DNA from 2 places in the Aliamphritea spongicola genome. Region 1 is predicted to be linked to the other one. Evidence: predicted binding sites of a transcription regulator. Region 1 holds the regulator's gene; the other holds the start of a gene.
What was found. Region 1 encodes LexA, which represses DNA repair genes until DNA is damaged. Its sites were predicted from a motif close to TACTGTNTANNTANACAGTA; they were not measured.
Positions count from the first base shown of each region.

Region 2: uvrD (DNA helicase II) is a predicted target of LexA. The motif match lies at 2,055-2,074, and genes of this name have one in related genera.

Region 1 covers NZ_JAFIDL010000001.1:23,525-26,845, reverse strand. Annotated here, with positions in the region: gene dinG (ATP-dependent DNA helicase DinG) at 1-1,476, opposite strand, end outside; gene lexA (transcriptional repressor LexA) at 1,574-2,176, shown strand; gene JYB63_RS00150 (cell division inhibitor SulA) at 2,181-2,654, shown strand; gene JYB63_RS00145 (hypothetical protein) at 2,718-2,975, opposite strand; gene JYB63_RS00140 (DUF6586 family protein) at 3,003-3,321, opposite strand, start outside.
Region 2 covers NZ_JAFIDL010000002.1:15,908-19,228, forward strand. Annotated here, with positions in the region: gene JYB63_RS06685 (anthranilate synthase component I family protein) at 1-447, opposite strand, end outside; gene JYB63_RS06690 (Trp family transcriptional regulator) at 515-760, opposite strand; gene JYB63_RS06695 (hypothetical protein) at 1,157-1,495, shown strand; gene uvrD (DNA helicase II) at 2,105-3,321, shown strand, end outside.

The DNA of each region.
Region 1 (3,321 bases):
CGCAGTCAGGGTAGCGGATGTAACCACGGCAGCAAAACAGTTCTGCCATAAATGTTGCTGTAACATATGAGCTGCAGACACCGGGGCACTGTGAAACTCAAAATCATGGCCGATACCAGACTCAACCAGATTGACCCAGCGGGCAGTCGGGCTCTCTTTCAGATCATCAGCCCGGAAGAAGCTCTTCGATAAGCCGGTGATGGACTGAAACCGCGACACCATAAGACCAAGCCTCGGATACCACTGCTCAGCCAGTTGTTTATCAATGTCGCCGACTTCACCATCAAGCGCTTCCCGAAACAGATCCAGTAACATTTCATGGCGGGTTAACAGTCGGGCAGCCAGATACTCAGCATCCTTAAACATCAGCCTTAGCTCTTCAGGGACTTCGCCACCGGCAAACCTGTAACGGTCACGTAAACGACCGTTCTCAGCATTGACCATAAGTGGCTTCACCAACTCATGGATCTGCTCCAGCAGGATTTTTAAATCTTCACCCGGACGTAACGTTTGCTCAACATATTGCGACATCACGCCCGGATGGCCAAGTTGCTCCAGCATCTGAGCATGCTGCTTGGGAAGCGTATTCAGCCACCTTGACGATGACTTGATCCGCAGACTGAACGCAAAGTGATTACTGGCCTTAGGGGCCAGATGGTGTCCCTCATCGAAGATGTATATAGCTTCAGCAGGATCAGGCAGGATAGCTCCGCCCCCCAGTGACAAGTCCGCCAGAACGATATCGTGATTGGCTATCACACACTCAACCTGATCCAGGTCCCGCCGGGCTTTAAAAAAACTGCAGGCACTGAAGTTAGTGCAGCGACGGTTAGTACACTGCAAATGATCGCTGGTTAACGGCCCCCAGCGGGCATCTTCAATTTCTTCAGTGAGATTATCCCGGTCACCGTCCCAACGACCGGATGCATACTCATTCAGCAAATGCTTGTAAAAAGTTTCCGTTTCCGGATCCAGCCGCATAGCCTGTTCATCTTCATACAATGCTATCTGACCGGTTGAGGCACTGGAATCCAGATGCTGCTCAACTTTATTGATACACAGGTAACGCCCCCGCCCTTTGGCAAGGGTAAAACTCATCGGCAGTTCAGTATGCTCAAGTACTTCAGGCAAATCTTTATGTAGCAGCTGTTCCTGAAGCGCCACTGTTGCAGTCGACAGAATGATCTTCTTTTTTAAAGCCTTCGCTACTGGAATCGCTGCCAGCAAGTAACCAATAGTTTTACCTGTACCGGTTCCGGCCTCGACCACACAGACATGATTCTCTCCGAGACGCTGAGCCTTATCATCAACAGGAATATTACCAATGACCTTTGCCACCTCGGCAATCATCCGCTTCTGGCCGGCACGGGCCTTTAACCCCCGGCTGGCTAAAAACTTACTGTAAGCAGTCTGTATCTGTTTTTTGAGATCGTCGGTCAGCACGTCAATCAGTCCGTCTGTATGAATGGCGGCCATTCTATCAATAACACTGGATATATAAACATAAAAAATGTTTACAAAAGCAAAATACTGTATATAGTTACAGATACTGGATAAAAACACAGAGATCATCATGAAACTGACACAACGACAAACCGATGTTCTTGATTGTATAAAACATTACATTGCAACCACCGGCTATCCGCCAACCCGTGCAGACATTGCCCGGGAACTGGGTTTCAAGTCTGCCAATGCTGCAGAGGAACACCTCAAGGCGCTGGCACGTAAAGGTGCAATCGAAATGATACCCGGCACATCACGGGGTATCCGTATACCCGATCTTGAACAGGAAGAAGCAGGCCTGCCTGTAGTCGGACAGGTCGCCGCAGGTAACCCGATTCTGGCCCAGCAACACGTTGAAGACCGCTGCACCATTGCCGCAGATTTCTTCCACCCACCGGCGGATTACCTGCTCCGGGTACGGGGCACCAGTATGAAGGACGTCGGCATTATGGACGGTGACCTGCTGGCCGTACATCAGTGCAAACAGGCCAAAAACGGCGAAATTGTTGTCGCCCGTATTGAAGACGATGTCACCGTTAAACGCTTTAAGAAAGATGGCAATCTGGTTTACCTAATTGCTGAAAACGAAGAATTTGACCCGATTGTGATCAACCTGGAAGAACAGGAATTATCTATTGAAGGCCTTGGCGTAGGCGTGATTAGAAGAGGATAACGACATGATGCAGGCAGAACTGGTAACTCAATCCACTCAGAATGCGAATATTCCCCTGATTCGCCCTTCTGACAGCATGTTAACCGAACAGGCGGCACAGCCAATGCCCGCCCTGGCCGGAAAGATCACTGAAATTGTTATGCATAATAACGACTTTGATCAGTTAACAATGTTACTGCCTTTGCTTGCTCAGTTAAGTCGCGATGATCGCTGGTTTGCCTGGATTGCCCCTCCAAGCAGCCTCCCCAAAGCACTGCTTTCTGCCGCAGGTATTGATCTGAATAAGATCATGCTGTTACAGCCCGATGCCAGCCACACCACTTATGACCTGGCATGTCAGGCACTGCAAGCAGGCACCTGCCATGCAGTCATCACCTGGCCAGGAATGCTCAGCAATGAGCAACTCAACGGTTTGGAAAACGCAGCTGAACACGGTGCCAGCCATGGCATTGTTATCCGGGACCGGATGGCCTCATAAAGCAATTTTTATCCACCATAAAAAAAAGCGCCCTCCGGCGCTTTTTTTATGAATCATTACCGCTCAGTGTAATACAGGTGGCTTTTCATCTTCTGCGTTTTGAAGCTCCTGAGCTTCCGCAGCCTTATTCTGCATTTCTGCTGCCATGTGAATCCCGGCACTCAGCATTACCTTTGCAACATCCAAATGCTGATCCTGCAGGCGCTTCTTCATGTCATCAGAAAAACTGACACGCATTACCGGCACATCGTCAGATTCCATTTCACGCAGCACGATCTCACCGTTTTCGAGCTCAACAATTTCCAGAAACAACTCAGCCATCTATAAAACTCTACAATTAAAAACTAATTACCATTCCTGAGAAACGGCACGTAACCGCTGGATAACCGAAGATAGGGAATCCAGCCAGTTTCTCAAACGGGTCACCCGGTCATCATCAGCTACCATCGTTAAACTAATTTCAGATTGATGGACAACACCGGACTCATGACTATTTTCGTTCAGGGCAGAAAGCTGCGCAAAAGCCCGCAGCATATTCGCCAGCCAGGAAACAGCGTCTTTCTCCAGCATCGCCAGCTCACGCAATTCCGGAGAAACAAAATCAGCAGAACACCCTTCTAACAACGCCACAGCATTACCTGCTTCTGCCGGTAACGGTATGTTCTGT
Region 2 (3,321 bases), on a different contig from region 1:
GTCGAGGATCAGGCCGTCCTTATACAAGCCAAACTTGAACGCATTGAACATCTCACTGCTTTGCAGGTTCAGCGTCGGCTCAAAGTAGTTCATGCTGTCATAACCCAGATAACCGGTCAGACCACCGGCATACTTACGGGAAATCACATCCTGAGGAATCAGATCCCGCAGCAGGTAATAGGGGTTATCACTCGGATATTCCTCGGTGCTGCCATCACGTTCCTGAATAAACAGGCTCTTACCTTCCGCCCAGATAATTTTTTCCGGATCAAAACCGATAATTGAGTGGCGGGAGATATAACTTTCTTCCCCCAGCGACTCGAGCATGAAACAAATATCAAACTGCTTATCGAGCTTTTTAAACAGTTCGAAGAAATCAAAGCCGGCCCCCATCGGGACATACTGTGGTTTTCTGGGTAAATTGATCGGATCAGGCTTACGGGACATAACATTCTCTGGATTCAGCCGCTACCTCTGGATAACCGGCAACGGGATTAAATTCGGTAAACAGCTTTTACTGGCTGTCTTTTAACGCTCTGGAGCCGCGGGTAACGGTGGCAATCCCCACCCCCAGGGTTTCTGCAATCTGTCGTTGCGGCACACCCTGCTCCAGCATCTTAAAAATCTGCAGACGCTTGGTCACCTCAACAAACTCATTGGGTGTCAGCAAATCACGTAACGCCGACTCCATTGCATCCGGGCTATCAATGTCTAACAAATGACGTGTTAATGCGGCGATATATTCTTTTTCAGTGCTCATCATAAACAACTTAGCATGTACTAGCGAACTAGTATGCTAGTACATTGATATTTTCAGTCAAGCATTATTTCTTCAGGCCTGACAATTCGGTTAACACACCATCCAGCCCCGTCATAAAAATGAACAGAACATAAACAAAAATGAAACAAATACCCGTCAGCCAAATACATCACACATCCGCCTGAAACATTGATATACATCAATATTTGAAATCTTTTTGAAAAATAAAAATCATCAAAATTCAAACAAAATCACCTTTTAGGAATTATTCCTATATCTTCTGACACGCAATTCTCAATAATAGAATAGCAAGAGCAGGACGCTCCCGGTTATCAGGAAGATAACCCGCTGAAAGGAAGCTCAGAGACCTGTCAGGTGCAGGGATAGCGCCACTTAATGACAGACTCATCCGGAGTAAAGGACATTCCGGAAATATCTGCCAGAGCAGAAACAAAGGCTAAGGAAGCCGACAACTGCAGGAAGCAGAAATCAAACAAATACTCTTCTTTGAATGAAAGTTGTTTGAATGAGCAGGAAGCTCAAAACCCGAAACGGTCAGGTTATCAGGATGATAACTTGCTACAGGGAAGTGAAAAGGCCTGTCAGGTGTATGGAGAGCACCGTTCAATGACAGACTCATCCAGAGTAAAGGATATTCCGGAAATATCTGCCAGCGCAGAACCAAAGGCTAAGGAAGCCGACACTTGCAGGGAGCAGACAAACACTCTTCTTTAAGTGAAAGTCGTTTAAATGAAGGCTGTTTGAATGAGCAGGAAGCTCAAAACCCGAAACAGTCAGGTTATCAGGAAGATACCTGCTGTAGGGAAACACAGTGATCTTGTCAGGTGCACGGATAGCGCTATTCAATGACTGATCCGGCCGGAGTAAAGGACACTCCGGTAGTCTGCTCAGGCAGAAAAGAGGCCAGGGAGGCCATCGGTTGCAGGAAGCAACCTTAATGAATCAGGGATGCATTCACGGTAAACAGGACGTTTTCCGTTACAACAGGGAGGATCACGCTGCAGGGACAGGCAGCACAAGGTCAGCAGGAGCAACGACCGCCCCGAAAGGTTCATGATGAATCACCGGGTTTCAGGGACGCACTTTTAAGCAAAGGGAATAGCACCGGCCCATGGCCGGAAATCTGTAAGGCAAGTAAAGGAGGCGAAGCCGCACAGACACCATTTCAAGAAAGCATTCAGTGACGATTGAGTGCTTTTTTTCTTTCTGCCCTTCTTTTATACCCACCGTTCAGATAACACTCGCGCCCGGACATGGGTCTGCTATAATCCGCTACTGATTATTTATACAGCAAATTCTGCATCAGCATAGACCCGGGCACTTATGGACGTATCTCACCTGCTTGACTCACTCAACGAAGCGCAGCGCGACGCAGTTTCCGCGCCACTTGGTAACCTGCTGGTACTGGCCGGTGCAGGCTCAGGCAAAACCCGGGTACTGGTTCACCGGATTGCCTGGCTGATCCAGACAGAAGGCCTGTCACCGTATTCAATTATGGCGGTAACCTTCACCAATAAAGCCGCCAAAGAAATGCGCGGCCGGATCGAAGAACTGCTGGGGCTGAATCCCAGCGGAATGTGGGTAGGCACCTTCCACGGTCTGGCACACCGTATTTTGCGGGCACACTGGCGCGATGCGGGCCTGACTGAAAACTTCCAGATCATGGATTCTGATGATCAGTTGCGATTGGTTAAACGGCTCAGCAAAGAAATGAATCTGGACGACAGCCGCTGGCCTGCCAAACAGTTTCAGTGGTATATCAACGCCCAGAAAGATGACGGCCTGCGTGCCGCCCATATTGATCCCGGCGGCGATCCCTATGCACAGATGATGGTCACCATGTACAGCGCCTATGAAGAAGCCTGTGAACGTGGCGGCATGGTGGACTTTGGTGAACTGATCCTGCGGTCACTGGAATTACTGCGCGACCGCAACCCTTCCCTGCTGAAACACTATCAGGACCGCTTCCGCTATATTCTCGTAGACGAATTTCAGGATACCAACACCATCCAGTATGCCTGGCTGAAACTGCTGTGCAGCGAAATGGACCCGCGCCAACCCCAGCCGGAAAAACTGATGGCGGTAGGCGATGACGACCAGTCCATCTACGGCTGGCGTGGTGCAAAAATCGAAAACATCCAGCGTTTTAAAGACGACTACAACGATACAACCGTGGTGCGTCTGGAACAAAACTACCGTTCCACCCGGAATATTCTCAGCGCAGCCAACGCCGTTATCGTCAATAACCAGGGCCGTCTGGGTAAAGAACTATGGACCGAAGGCACCGATGGCGAACCTATTTCCGTTTATGCCGCTTTTAATGAACAGGATGAGTCCCGCTTCATCGTTGATCAGATCGAAAGCTGGGTACGGGACGGCAACCTGCGCAGTGAATCTGCCATTCTGTACCGTTCCAATGCCCAGTCCCGGGTACTTGAGGAAGCCCTGATCCGTGCTGGTATGCCATACCGTATCTACGGCGGCCAGCGCTTCTATGACCGGCTCGAAATCAAAAATGCCCTTGCCTACATGCGCCTGCT